One region of the Lactobacillus sp. ESL0703 genome, then DNA from elsewhere that is predicted to be linked to it. Evidence: predicted binding sites of a transcription regulator. Region 1 holds the regulator's gene; each other region holds the start of a gene.
What was found. The regulator HrcA, encoded in region 1, represses chaperone genes, less so after heat shock. The targets are predictions, from matches to a motif close to TTAGCACTCNNNNNNNNNGAGTGCTAA.
Positions count from the first base shown of each region.

Region 1 (4,910 bases):
GCATCAGCGCCACCATTAGCTTGGTACAATTTAACAGCTAAATCTTGAGCAACCTTAGTCAATTCATCCTTCTTGGACTTCATTTCATCTAAGTTATTGTCTTGTTGCGCCTTCTTCAAAGCATCAAGGGCATCTTGAACCTTCTTGGTGTCGTCTTCGGAAATCTTGTCGTTATCCTTAACTTCCTTTAAGGTCTTTTCAGTTGAGAAGATCAATTGGTCAACTTCATTACGTAAGTCAACTTCTTCCTTCTTCTTCTTGTCCTCTTCGGCATGTTCTTCGGCTTCTTTTTGCATCTTCTTGATTTCTTCATCAGAAAGACCGGATGAACTCTTAATGGTAATCTTTTGTTCCTTACCAGTACCCATATCCTTAGCAGAAACATTAACAATACCGTTCTTGTCAATATCAAATGTAACTTGAATTTGTGGGACACCACGAGGTGCAGCAGGAATATCAGTTAATTCAAAACGACCTAAAGTCTTGTCGTCTTGAGCCATTGGGCGTTCACCTTGCAAAACATGAACGTCAACGGCTGGTTGATTATCTGCAGCAGTTGAGAAGATTTGACTCTTAGAAGTTGGGATAGTTGTGTTCTTTTCAATTAACTTAGTGAAGACACCACCCATGGTTTCAATACCAAGAGATAATGGCGTAACATCAAGCAAGACAACATCCTTAACATCACCAGAGATAACCCCACCTTGAATGGCAGCACCTAAGGCAACGGCTTCATCAGGGTTAATTGAGTGGTCAGGTTCCTTGCCAGCCCACTTCTTAACAGCTTCTTGAACAGCAGGAATTCTTGTTGAACCACCGTTTAGGATAACTTTATCAATGTCGCTAACTGTTAAATCAGCATCCTTTAAGGCATTGTCAAAAGCAACCTTAGTACGGTCAACCAAGTCACTGGTTAATTCGTCAAACTTAGCACGAGTTAAGTCAGTTTCAAGGTGCAAAGGTCCAGCTTCACCAGCAGAAATGAACGGTAAGGAAATGTGAGTTGATGATACACCAGACAAGTCCTTTTTAGCCTTTTCAGCAGCATCCTTTAACCGTTGTAAAGCCATCTTGTCTTTAGATAAGTCAACACCATTTTCATCCTTGAAGTTTTGGATGAGCCAATCCATGATCTTGTTATCAAAGTCGTCACCACCAAGGTGAGTATCACCGTTAGTTGATAACACTTGGAAGACGCCGTCACCTAATTGCAATACGGAAACGTCGAAAGTACCACCACCAAGGTCGTAAACTAAGACTTTTTCATCTTCAGCATCTTTATCAAGGCCGTAAGCAAGTGAAGAAGCAGTAGGTTCGTTGATAATCCGCTTAATGTCTAAACCAGCAATCTTACCAGCATCTTTAGTAGCTTGACGTTGTGCGTCGTTGAAGTATGCAGGAACAGTAACAACAGCGTCAGTAACCTTTTCGCCTAAGTAATCTTCAGAGAATTTCTTAATGTATTGCAAAATCATTGCTGAAATTTCTTGAGGAGTGTAGGACTTGTCACCAATCTTAACTTTGTAATCTGCTTCACCCATGTGACGCTTAATTGAAATGACAGTATTTGGATTAGTGATTGCTTGCCGCTTGGCAACTTCACCAACTTGAATTTCACCGTCTTTGAAAGCAACTACTGATGGTGTAGTCCGGTTACCTTCTGGGTTAGTAATAATTTTGGGTTCTTTTCCTTCAAGAACGGCAACTGCTGAGTTAGTCGTTCCGAGGTCGATTCCGATAACTTTTGACATTGATTAACATCCTTTCACTATTGTGCAACAACAACCATTGCTGGTCTTAATGTACGGTCTTTATATTGATATCCTTTTTGTAAAACTTGGACAACGTGGTCCTTTTGATCATCGCTGCTGGCTGCAACTGTTTGTACAGCTTGATGCAGTGTCGGATCAAATTTAACACCTTCAGCCTCAATTTCACTAATTCCGTGATCTTTCATGGCCTTAACTAAAGAATCAAGTGTCATTTGTACACCCTTCTTTAGTTGCTTCGATGCTTCATCATCAACTTCAGTAGCCAAAGCCCGCTCTAAATTATCCATTGCTGGTAGAACATCCTTAGCTAAAGATTGTGATTCGTACTTAATTAATTGAGCCCGTTCTTTATTATAACGGCCCTGCATATTCTGCATTTCTGCCTGACTACGCAAATACTTATCTTCAAAATCTTTACTATCAGCTTGCGCCTTAGTTAATTCTTCTTGAAGCTTTTGCTCAGGTGTTTTTTCTTGTTTGTTAGCTTCAGTAGTCTGCTCTTTTGTTTCATTTTCTGATTCTGAATTTTCAGCAGTTACTTCTGTTTGATCTAAATCTTTTTTACTCACAGCTAACCTCCTTTATTTAAATCGGCCGTAGTATTCAAGCAACTTTTTTGCAAGTTCATTTCTAAAATATTCAAGCAAGCCGATTACTTGTGAATACGGCATATTAGTTGGGCCCAGCAAGGCAATAATGCCTTTGCCATGCGAACCAACACTATATTCTGCAGTTAACAGACTGTAATCCTTTAATAACTCGTTTGGTAATTCTGAACCTAAGCTAACTCTAACAGGAAAACGTCCTGAATTGGAAGTTGGCTTATAGGCTTCAAGATTTGCAAGCAAATCATCGTGGTCAACCAGTTCATATAATGAACGGATATCTGAAACATCATTAGTCGAAGAATTATTCAATAAATTGATCTGACCATCAACATATAATTGTTCGCTGGCAGCATCGTTAATGACATCTTCAACTAACTCAATCAGCTCACTAGCATGCTTACTGTTGGCATTTTCACCCAAGGCTTTACTAAGCATCTCCGGCGTAATTTCAGCTAAGCTCTTACCAACCAGTTCATCATTAATCATGCGAACAGCTTTTTCGATTTCATCACCATGAATATTGCGTGGCAAGTGATAAACTTGATTTTGTACGCTGCCATCACTGGTAACCAAAATTGCCATTACTTGCCGACCAACCAGTGGCACAATGCGAAAACCCGTTACGGTCACATCGCGGCTTTCTGGCCCTTCCGCAAAAGCTGTATAGTTGGTTAAATCGGATAAGATTCTAGCTGCTTCCTGAACGATTTCGTTTACTTGATGAAATGGACGGTCAAGCTGATTAATAATCTTAGTGTAAACAGATTCAGTAATCTGCAGCGGCTCAACTAGATTATCAAGATAATAGCGATAGCCTTCAGTAGAAGGAACTCGTCCACTAGAGGAATGAGTTTTTTCAATCAGCCCTCGATCTTCCAAAACAGCCATTTCGTTCCTGATTGTTGCACTCGATACTTTAATCGGCAACTGACTCATTACCGTCTTTGAACCTACCGGATCATGAGTCTGTGTAAAATCGTTAATGATTGTTTTTAAAATAAGTTCTTGACGCTCGGTCAACATAAATATCGCCCTCACTTTTAGCACTCTCATATCTTTTGTGCTAACAATTATTATGATACTAGCATTTAGCAGAATGTCAAGCCGAGTGCTAAAAATATTTACATTTTCCAGCAATTAAAAATTTCCACCTACTTTTTAAGGTAGGTGGAAGTCTTTATTTATCAGCAAAGTAAGCCTTTATCTCTGCTTCGTCATGCGCCATTTGTTTTTTTAATTCTGCAAGATTTGCAAACTTGATTTCGCCTCGCGTATACTTGTACCATTTGATAATCATCTTTTCCCCGTATGCTTCTTGATCGAAGCCAAACAGGTTAGATTCAATAAAAATACGTTTACCTTCATTAATAGTAACATTGTAGCCAACACTGGTCATGGAATCATACCATTTGCCGCCAATGTTTGTTTTAGTTGCATAAACGCCCACTTTAGGTAAAACCTTGTTCTCAGTCCAAACCAAATTAGCAGTTGGATAGCCGAGCTTGTGACCATTTCGTAAGCCATGGCCAACAATTCCAGACATCACATACGGCGAACCTAAAAGCTGTGCTGCCAGCTTCATATCACCGCTACTAATTGCTCGTCTAATTTCCGTTGAACCAATTTTTTGACCATCATAAGTTTGCTTTGGCACATCAATAATCTTGAATCTACCCTTAGCAAATTTAGGAAAATTCTTCATATTGGCAATGTCTTTGGGGCCATAAGTGTAATCAAAGCCAGCAACAACAGTATCCGCTTTTAGCCGTACAATAATTTGATCGACGAATTCCTGTGCTGACAATTTACTAAAGCCGGTATTAAAATGCATCACAAGTAGGTAATCTACACCTAATTGTTCCATTTTGTAAGCTTTTTCATCTAGACTATCAATATAAACAACTTGTGACTTTTGATAAACTTCTTTTGGATGACGATCAAATGTCATTACGACAAGCGGCAACTGCTTCTCGCGTGCTGTTGTACGGGCTAATTCAATCAAGTGCTGGTGCCCGCGATGAACACCATCAAAAAAGCCCAACGCTAACACAATTTTACTTGGAATTAAATTTTCTTTAACTGGATGAGTTAAATGGATAATTTGCACAATAAGACCTTCATTTCACCTATTCATTTTGCAAGAGCATCAAGTCGGGACGGTACTTTTCTGCATCCTTTTGATAAATTGCCTTAACCTTATTATTGTATCGTAATGCAACCTGATTTGCATCAGTTTCTAAAGCAATCGCAGCGCCATTTTTCACTTTTAACCACTGACCTGTAGTCAAATCAACTTGCGGATAATTTTTAAAAAAAGCATCAATCGGCTGAATTAGTTGTTCAGCTTTCGCCGGATCGGCAATAATCTCATCCAAGCTAACTGCCTGATTAATGTCAAATCCTGAACTGGCTGTTCGCCGCAACTTACTCATCACAGCTGGCACACCCAGCTTCTGCCCCAAATCATTGACTAATGAACGTACGTAAGTCCCCTTACTGCATTCAATTGCAAAGCTGAATTCTTCTTGAC
Region 1 is NZ_JAQTIB010000001.1:171,720-176,629, reverse strand. Features, by position in the region: gene dnaK (molecular chaperone DnaK) at 1-1,751, opposite strand, end outside; gene grpE (nucleotide exchange factor GrpE) at 1,769-2,341, opposite strand; gene hrcA (heat-inducible transcriptional repressor HrcA) at 2,354-3,403, opposite strand; gene ribF (riboflavin biosynthesis protein RibF) at 3,558-4,487, opposite strand; gene truB (tRNA pseudouridine(55) synthase TruB) at 4,507-4,910, opposite strand, start outside.

Region 2 (4,910 bases), on a different contig from region 1:
TTAATACCAACGCTGCAAAATTATTTAATGAAATGATGCCGCTGCCGATTGGCTGGGAGGTTGAGCCTGATTTGAAAAACGCCCGCAAGAATGCCCTCTATTTTGGCTCTGCGGGAACGATTTTATCTGACGCTACTAGCTATCAGGATCCCAATTCGAAAAAGTTACTTGATATTTATCAAAAGCAATCTATCAACCTATTGAAATTAGCTGGCGTGCCGGAAGATGAAGCCACTACTTATGCTGAAAACGCAATTAAGTTTGATAGTAAGATCGTTCAAAACACTAAGTCAGCTGAAGATAGTGCTGAAGTAACTAGCAATTATCATCCAATGAGTGTCAAAGATTTTGAAGCAAAATTTGACAACTTTGATATGGCTGGATTTTTAAAGGGAGCAATCGGCAAAGAACCTGATCAGATTATTGTCACGGATCCAGACTTTTTGAATAATGTTAATGGGTTGCTTAATAAGGATAACTTCGCTGAAATTAAGGGCTGGATGATTGTTGAATTCATTAATAGCGTTGCCGGGGATTTGTCACAGCAATTTATTGACGCTAGCGCTCCATTTGCGCAGGCAGAAACTGGTCAAAAAGAATTGCCTTCAACTGCAAAGCAAGCTTTTGCAATTACAGATAGTGAATTTGACGACTTAATAGGTGAATATTATGGTCAAACTTATTTTGGTCCTGCTGCTAAAAAAGACGTCACTAAGATGGTTGAAGAAATTTTAAAAACTTACGAACAACGTTTGCAAAAGAATAAGTGGCTGTCTAAGTCAACTAGACAAAAAGCAATCGCCAAATTAAAGGCAATGAAGGTCAAGGTTGGGTACCCAGACGATGTTACGGACTTTTATGATGTTCCAGCAAGCCAAGGCGGTAGTTTGTATGCTAATCAAAAAGCAATGGATATCAAGACCACTAAAGAAATGGTCTCAGAGTTAGATGAACCAGTTGATCGTGACGACTGGAGCATTACTGGTGATGAAGTTAATGCTTTTTATAATGATGAGCGAAATGATATCAATATTCCTGCAGCTATCTTGCAAGCCCCATTTTATAGTAAGAAGCAAAGTGAGGCTGCTAACTTGGGTGGCATTGGTACAGTTGTTGGTCATGAAATTTCTCATGCCTTTGACAATAATGGTGCTAAGTTTGATAAATATGGCAGTCTGCATAATTGGTGGACTAAAAAAGATCACGTAGCATTTAATAAGCGTGTTAATGCAGAAATCAAATTATTTGACGGTATCAAATATGGCGGTAAAAAGGTTAGCGGTAAGCTGACAGTATCGGAAAATATTGCCGATCAAGGTGGCTTATCTGTAGCTATAGCTGCTGCTAAGAAAGATCATGTTAGCTTACGTGAACTCTTTAAAAATTACGCCCGAATTTGGCGGTTAAAAGCAAGCCCAGAATGGACGCAATACTTGCTTGCCAACGATGTTCACTCACCTGATGCTTTGAGGGTTAATGTCCAAGTGCAGTGCCAACCGGATTTCTACAAGGTCTTTAAGGTTAAGAAGACTGACGGCATGTGGCTATCGCCCAAGAAGCGCGTACTAATTTGGTAGTATTTCTTTCATAAATATTAGTTAATAGGAACCCCTGAAGTTAATCTCAGGGGTTTTGTTGTGGCTGAATTAATCAAAAAAGATAGAAAAAACATTGAATTATATGCGAAGTTATGGGAATTAAGAACTTGCAAAAAATAAAATTAGCACTTTAAGTAAAAAAGTGCTAATTTTTCTTGCATTTTTTGGCAAAAGAGGTTATTATCATATTTGTAAGTTAGCACTTAGCTAATAAGAGTGCTAACTGATATAAAGAAAATAAAAATTATCAAATTTAATTTTAGGAGGCAATCGTGTTACAACCAATCGGTGATCGCGTGATCGTAAAAGTTAAAGAAGAAGAAGAAAAATCTGTTGGTGGCATTGTCTTAGCATCAAATGCTAAAGAAAAGCCAACTGAAGGTGAAGTTGTCGCTGTAGGTGAAGGTACTTATACTCAAACTGGTGACAAGATTCCAATGACTGTTAAGAAGGGCGACGTCGTTTTATACGATAAGTACTCTGGCACTAATGTTAAACATGAAGGCGAAGAATACTTAGTTCTTCATGAAAAAGATATTTTAGCAGTTGTTAAGTAATTAAGGAGCGAATGAAAATGGCAAAAGATATTAAATTTTCAGAAAACGCAAGACGTTCCCTATTAAAGGGTGTTGACAAGCTAGCTGATACTGTTAAGACAACTATTGGTCCTAAGGGACGCAACGTTGTTTTAGAGCAATCATATGGCAACCCAGAAATTACTAACGATGGTGTTACAATTGCCAAGGCAATTGAATTGAAGGACCATTACGAAAACATGGGTGCTAAGTTAGTTGCTGAAGCTGCTCAAAAGACCAACGATATCGCTGGTGACGGTACAACTACTGCCGTTGTTTTGACCCAAGCAATTATTCGTGAAGGAATGAAGAACGTAACTGCTGGTGCTAACCCAGTTGGTGTTCGCCGCGGAATTGAAAAGGCTACTAAGGCTGTAACTGATGAATTACACAAGATCAGCCATACAGTTTCTTCAAAAGACCAAATCGCTCAAGTTGCTGCTGTTTCAAGTGCTTCTAAAGAAGTTGGTAATTTAATTGCTGACGCAATGGAAAAAGTTGGCAACGATGGTGTAATTACTATTGAAGATTCTCGTGGTATTGAAACTGAATTATCAGTTGTTGAAGGGATGCAATTCGATCGCGGTTACTTGTCACAATACATGGTAACTGACAACGACAAGATGGAAGCTGACCTCGATAATCCATACATTTTGATTACCGACAAGAAGATTTCTAACATTCAAGACATTTTGCCATTATTGCAAGAAATTGTACAACAAGGAAAGTCATTGTTAATCATTGCTGACGATATTGATGGTGAAGCATTGCCAACACTTGTTTTGAACAAGGTTCGTGGTACTTTCAACGTTGTTGGTGTTAAAGCACCTGGCTTCGGTGACAGCCGCAAGGAACAATTACAAGATATCGCTGCATTGACTGGTGGTACTGTAATTACTGAAGACTTGGGTCTTGAATTGAAGGACACTTCACTTGACCAATTAGGTCAAGCTCGCCGGATTACAGTTACTAAGGACTCAACTACAATTGTTGATGGTGCTGGTTCTGATGAAGCAATCAAGGATCGTGAAGATTCAATTAGAAAGCAAATCGATGAAACTACTTCTGACTTTGACAAGAAGAAGTTGCAAGAACGTTTGGCTAAATTAACTGGTGGTGTTGCAGTTATTCACGTTGGTGCTGCTACTGAAACTGAATTGAAGGAACGCCGTTACCGGATCGAAGATGCCTTGAACTCAACTCGTGCTGCTGTTGATGAAGGTTACGTTGCCGGTGGTGGTACTGCCTTAGTTGATGTTGAATCAGCTGTTAAAGACCTTAAAGGTGATACTGTTGATGAACAAACTGGTATCAACATTGTCTTACGTGCTTTGAGTGCACCAGTTCGCCAAATTGCTGAAAACGCTGGTGAAGATGGTTCAGTTATCTTGAACGAACTTGAAAAGCAAGACAACGAGATCGGCTACAATGCTGCTAATGGTAACTGGGAGAACATGGTTGAATCTGGTATTATTGATCCAACCAAGGTTACACGGACAGCTTTGCAAAACGCTGCTTCAATTGCTGCACTTCTCTTAACTACTGAAGCTGTAGTTGCAGAAATTCCTGAAGATAAGCCAGCTACACCTGACGCAGGTGCTGGTGCCGGCGCTCCTGGAATGATGTAATTTTAAGATAAATAATAATTAAAAAAGTCGCTCGTTTGAGCGACTTTTTGTGTGTAGTGAGAATCAATAGTTAAGTTTGTCGGCAGCCACTCTGCTAAAAGGCGACTTGTTCAATAATAATTTATTTAATTTCAAGAAAAAAAGGCCATCAAGTTGATGGCCTTTTTTATTGGTAATGCTGACTTTTGTGAGTTTAATTTAGGTGTTAAAAAAGTAATATCTATTTTTTTGCAAAATATAATTTCAATAAATTTATAAAATTGTTATTTAATAAATGTAAGCAATTTCAATATTCGTGTATATTAAAATGTGAGAAAAAAGATTTCTAAGTATAGAAAATGCTGATATAGCAGTATTTATTTACGTATATATGTTATAGTAAATAATAAAGTTAAAATAGTAAATAAATATTAGATAATTTTAAAAAGTTACTTGCATTCGAATATTTTTTGTTATATATTAATTGTGATGATTATGAAAGTACCATATATAACATCAATAGTAATGTCTATTTCTGTTTACTCAGAAGAGTTTACTTTTATGTTAGTTACCAATTTGTAATTGTTGAAACTATTTTTGCCCTTAGGGTATAACAGAGCAAGATAAAGTAGAGTACCTTATTAAAGGACTAGTGTTAATAAGCAAAGCTTGTCTTATCGATATTTTGTTAAATAGTGTTCTAGTTAATTTTCTGTATAAAGGGTTCTAAGCCGATTATAAAAATCTTGATCGAGAATTTGTGTATGATTTTTCATCGCATTTTCACTAAATTGAGAGTTGCTTGGAGACATTAAATTTGAATAATTATTACTGTGATCTAGGCCTAAAGCATGTCCAAATTCATGAATAATAATTGCTTCATTACGATAATCTAAACGCCATTTAACTCTGTTAGATAAGCTATAGCCTGAGTTGTTTTCTTCTTTATTGACGTAAACATTAACGTGAATAAACGTTTTAGGCGCATACTTATTAGACGTCAGCCAGACATTTCCATATACTGTTAGGCCTAAGGCCATAATATTTGGATCGTGGTTAGGATCACTATTAAAGCTATTGATCTTTTCTTGACTGACATAATGTACGGTAATATCAGGATTACTTGCAGA
Region 2 is NZ_JAQTIB010000002.1:494,877-499,786, forward strand. Features, by position in the region: gene PT278_RS04965 (M13 family metallopeptidase) at 1-1,577, shown strand, start outside; gene groES (co-chaperone GroES) at 1,871-2,155, shown strand; gene groL (chaperonin GroEL) at 2,173-3,801, shown strand; gene PT278_RS04980 (matrixin family metalloprotease) at 4,485-4,910, opposite strand, start outside.
Region 2: groES (co-chaperone GroES) is a predicted target of HrcA. The motif match lies at 1,795-1,821, and genes of this name have one in related genera.

Region 3 (4,910 bases), on a different contig from region 1:
CCTTAGCGTAATCTTCCTTTTCAGCGGCCTCTTTCTTTTCGTGTTCAAGGCGCTCAATCCGCTCCTGCAGACTAGCTTCATCTTCTGGAACTGTATCTAAGCCCTTCTTAGCACCAGCTTCATCCATTAAGTCGATTGCCTTATCTGGCAAATGCCGACCTTGAATATAACGCTGCGACAATTCAACAGCTAGGCGCAAAGCACTGTCATCATACTTAACATGGTGATAATCTTCATACTTCTTCTTTAAGCCTTCCAAAATTTTAACGGTCACATCAGCCGACGGTTCTGGTACCTGTACTGGTTGGAACCGGCGTGCCAAAGCCGCATCATTTTCAATTCTACGGTATTCACCGGTGGTTGTGGCTCCAATTAAGTTCAAGTCGCCACTTGCCAAAGCTGGCTTTAAGATGTTTGCGGCATCCCCGCTATTGTTTTCGGAGTCAGTTGAACCAGCACCAACAATGTTGTGCAGTTCATCAATGAACAAGATAATATTTGGATCCTTCTTAGCTTGATCGATGACCTTCTTCAAGCGCTCTTCAAAGCTGCCCCGCAGGCTAGAGCCGGCAACCATATCATTAATGTTAACATCAATAATATGCTTATCCTTCATCTTGTCCGGAACATCGCCGCTCGCAATCTTTTGGGCCAGACCTTCAACAATCGCTGTCTTACCAACACCAGCAGGACCGACCAATACCGGATTATTCTTTTTCCGCCGGCTTAAAATTTCAATTACTTCTTTAATCTGCTCATCACGACCAATTACTGGATCGTATTTATGTTCCTTAGCTTGTTCAACCAAGTCAACGCCAATTGGCTTCTCCTGCTTTTGTTCTGGACCTGCTGCCTGTCCCTGACCGTTTAAATTCTGTGGTGACAGATTCATGTTGCCTGAATAATGGATCGGAATTGAACCACTATTTGAATCATTCAGATTACCAAAGAAAGAATCATTTAATTCGTTAAATAACTTATCAAAATCATTATCAAAGTATGCCATTTATTAACACCCCTTATTGTAGTTTTCAATCTTAATTAGCACTCTAAACATTCGAGTGCTAATTTCTTTACATCCCAAAGTATAACAGGTTATCCACAAATAGCAAATTATTTAGCTCACTTTTTCCACAAATCACTAAATTCCTTAATCTTTACTTTGCTAAAACAAAAAAATGCTGATAAACCAGCATTTTTTATAGCTTAATTATTTTTATTTTGATACAAAGCATAATGCTTACGCAAATATTTGGCAGTCAGACTGGTCCCTGTTTGAGAAATATCCACAGGTCGGCCGCTAATAACAATCTTGCCTCCTTGCTGACCGCCACGAGGTCCCATGTCAATCATATAATCACTATTCGCAATCACATCTAGGTCATGTGTAATTGTAATAATTGTTGCCTGTTGGGCTAACAATTTTTGCAAAATATTTAATAGCGTCCGCACATCATACGGATGCAAACCCACAGTTGGTTCATCAAAGACAAATAAGCTGCCCTTTTGCTTGCGGTGTAAGTGACTAGTTAATTTAAGCCGCTGCGCCTCACCACCAGACAAGGCTGGGGTTGACTCACCTAAATGCAGGTAACCTAGACCCATATCATGTAAAGTGGTGACTGTTTGTTCAATCGCCGGCACTTCCGCAAACAATCCGTCTTTGAGCGCATCATCAACCGAAAGTGCTAGAACATCCGCAATACTCAAGCCCTGCCATTTAACCTGTAAGACCTTGGAATTATACCGACGCCCACCACAGACAGAACAAGTTTCGACCATATCGGGTAAATACTGAATATCAAGTGCAATTACCCCCGTACCACCACAAGCTGGACACGCGCCTTCTTTATTATTGTAAGAAAAATGCGTCACCTTGTAATTCAACTTTTTTGCCAATGGCTGCTTAGCGAATAATTTGCGTAAATTCGTCATGATGTCGGTATAGGTCGCAACCGTCGACCGCTGATTTTTACCAACCGGGGCAGAATCGACGCTAACCACATTGGTAATACCACTAGCTGACAGGTCTTTAACCCAAGCTGGTATCGCCTCATGGTTTTTTTGCGCCTTAAGTGCCGGTAACAGTGAATCAAGAATCATTGTTGTCTTGCCGGCACCAGAAAAGCCGGTAATTGAAGTCAGCCGCCCCACCGGAATCTGTGCGTGAACGTCATGCAAATTAAACCGGTCAGTAACCGTAAACGTAATCTTGCCTTTGGCAAACAAGGTGGCTGCTCGAGCCTGTGGTCTAACTTCTAAAGGTGCATTTCCCGTTAAGTAAGGACCAATATGCGAATTTTCATCCTGCTTAATCTGCTCCGGCGTACCCTGAGCAATAATCTGGCCGCCCTGACTACCAGAACCTGGACCAATTTCAACAATCCAATCAGCAGCATTAATAATTGAAGTTTCATGGTCAACAACTACTAGAGAATTGCCCTGATTAACCAATTCGTGAAAAACATCGATCAAACCCGCCACATTATCAGGATGCAGACCAACCGACGGTTCATCTAAAACATACAGTACTCCCGTTGTTTCCGTTCTTAACGTTCGGCCTAACTGAATTCGCTGCAATTCGCCCGTTGATAAGGTACTGGCCTGCCGCGACAAACTTAAATAGTCCAGCCCCAATTTTAACAGTGGTCTAACCTGATGCAGCAATTCACCAGTTAAGTTCTTTGCCAATTCCTGCATATCTTCTGGCAATTCAGCCAAAATTTCCTGCATATAGCCACTTAGCTGACCTAAAGTTAATTGTTCTGCCGCCACAATATTTTTACCAGCAACTAGTTGTGTCCAGCGGCTGGGATCAATCCGCGAGCCGTGACATCGTGGACAGGTACTAAAGCGATAAAAAGCATTAATCCGCTCTAAGCCGCGTTCTGACTTAGTTGTTTTGCGCGAATTCGCAACAGCATTATAGGCATTCTCATACAAAGCATCCAAGTGGTACACTCGTCCAGTCGAAGTCGGAACATCAATTGGAATTTTACGTTCCTCGCCATGTAGGACAATTTCCTTTTCTTCAGTAGTTAATTCTCGATATGGAATATCTGTTCGAACACCAAGTTCACGCGCAATCCGCCACATCCAATTACGTCCCGGAATTTGCCATGTCGCCACAGCGCCTTGTTCTAGCGATAAATTTTCATCAGCGATAATCTTACTGTCATCAATCTGTTCAACCGTTCCTAGCCCCTGACATTGCTTACAGGCACCATCTGAGTTAAAGGCGAAGTCTTCGGCGCTAAAAGCATAAAATTTAACGCCGCAAGTTGGACAGATTATCTGGCCCATCTCTTCTCCAGTTAAGTCCATCGCCTGGGCAATTTTAATTGTTGGTGCCACTCGGTGCCCATTAGGGCAGACTGGTGAGCCCAGCCGTGAAAAAATCAGCCGTAAAATATTAAAAATTTCGGTTACCGTCCCAACAGTTGACCGCACGCCTGGAACTGTTGGCCGCTGTCTTAACGCCAAAGCTGACGGAATATGCTTTACTTCATCAACAGCAGCTCGTCCCACTTGGCTAATCCGGCGTCTGGTATAGGTTGCAAGGGAATCAAGATAGCGTCTTGCACCCTCAGAATACAAAATTCCCATTGCCAAACTTGATTTTCCCGACCCACTAAGGCCCGAAATTGCGACGAACTGATGCAACGGAATATTGACATCAATATTCTTCAAATTGTTCACGCGTCCTCCACGCACCTCAATTTGAGTTGGCTGCTGTTGGTACTTCATATCATTCTCCTTTACTTATTTGGTCTTGGCTGGCGTTCTGTCTTTAACAAATATTGTCTAATTAGTTGAACAACCTGCTTATTCTGGGGCAAATCCGAATGGTCAGCTTCTTTACCCGTAACCGTCATTGCCGTATAAGATTTAACCTGATTTTGAAAAATAAACTTGGCGGCCGCAACACTCGATTCAGGGACAATCCCGTCAGACTCATAATTTTTGCCGCCGGATAATGAATATACCCGCAAGTTCTTAGGTAATTTTGACCGACTCTTAATAAAATCAGCCAGCATTTGTGTATGATTATCGATATTGTTTTCCGTAAAATTATACGGCGTTCCCAAAGTCATTAAGCAGCTCATCTTTGTCTCACCGGAATAATCAGCATAATAATGTTCTAACCAATACGTCCAGATTAACCCACCATTAGAATGACCAAACGCCTTAAAATTGTTGAACTTATAATTGCTCATTAGCGAGTCAAAGGCAATGTCCAGCCACTTTGTTTGCTTTTTAATATTAGCGTAACCGTCCTTGTTATTATCAAAACCAATGATAATGAACGGCTCCAGGTCATTTTTATTAATTGAACCGCTGTAAGACAATTTTCCTTGACGTGAAACATTAACTTTTAAGACACTATGACGATGCAGCGTTGTTTTATTTAATTGATCAATCAACTGGTTAAACCGTTCGGTCGTCGCACTTGATCCTGGCACCATAATAACCGGTGACAATAACGACTTACTCCGCTCGGCGCGGGCATTGTTGGACTTTTTCATCCAGCTATATCCTGGAATCGCCAGTAAAATTAAGATGACTACCAATAAAAATAACCATTTAAGATTCTTATTTTTGCGCATTAATCGCACCTTCCTGCTCAAGATTTAGCTGTCGCTCGATTTTTTCACCAATCTTAATTACCGGAAGCAGTAAACAGACATCCAATATAAATAAAATTATTGGAAAAATTAACGCGACCCAATCACCGTTGGTTCCAAAAAACGGAATCAAAATCCCTGGTGTGCCCTTCAAGATTGGATAAACGCACACCGGCAAAATATGAAGGCTGATTGCACCGGCAGCAAGCAGCATATTAATCAGCGGCAATAGTAATTCCGGCAAAATAAATAACGGATTTAGAATCAGCGGCATGCCGATGGCAA
Region 3 is NZ_JAQTIB010000002.1:81,649-86,558, reverse strand. Features, by position in the region: gene PT278_RS02950 (ATP-dependent Clp protease ATP-binding subunit) at 1-1,006, opposite strand, end outside; gene PT278_RS02945 (AAA family ATPase) at 1,207-3,747, opposite strand; gene PT278_RS02940 (alpha/beta hydrolase) at 3,759-4,607, opposite strand; gene PT278_RS02935 (PTS sugar transporter subunit IIC) at 4,594-4,910, opposite strand, start outside.
Region 3: PT278_RS02950 (ATP-dependent Clp protease ATP-binding subunit) is a predicted target of HrcA. The motif match lies at 1,042-1,068, and genes of this name have one in related genera.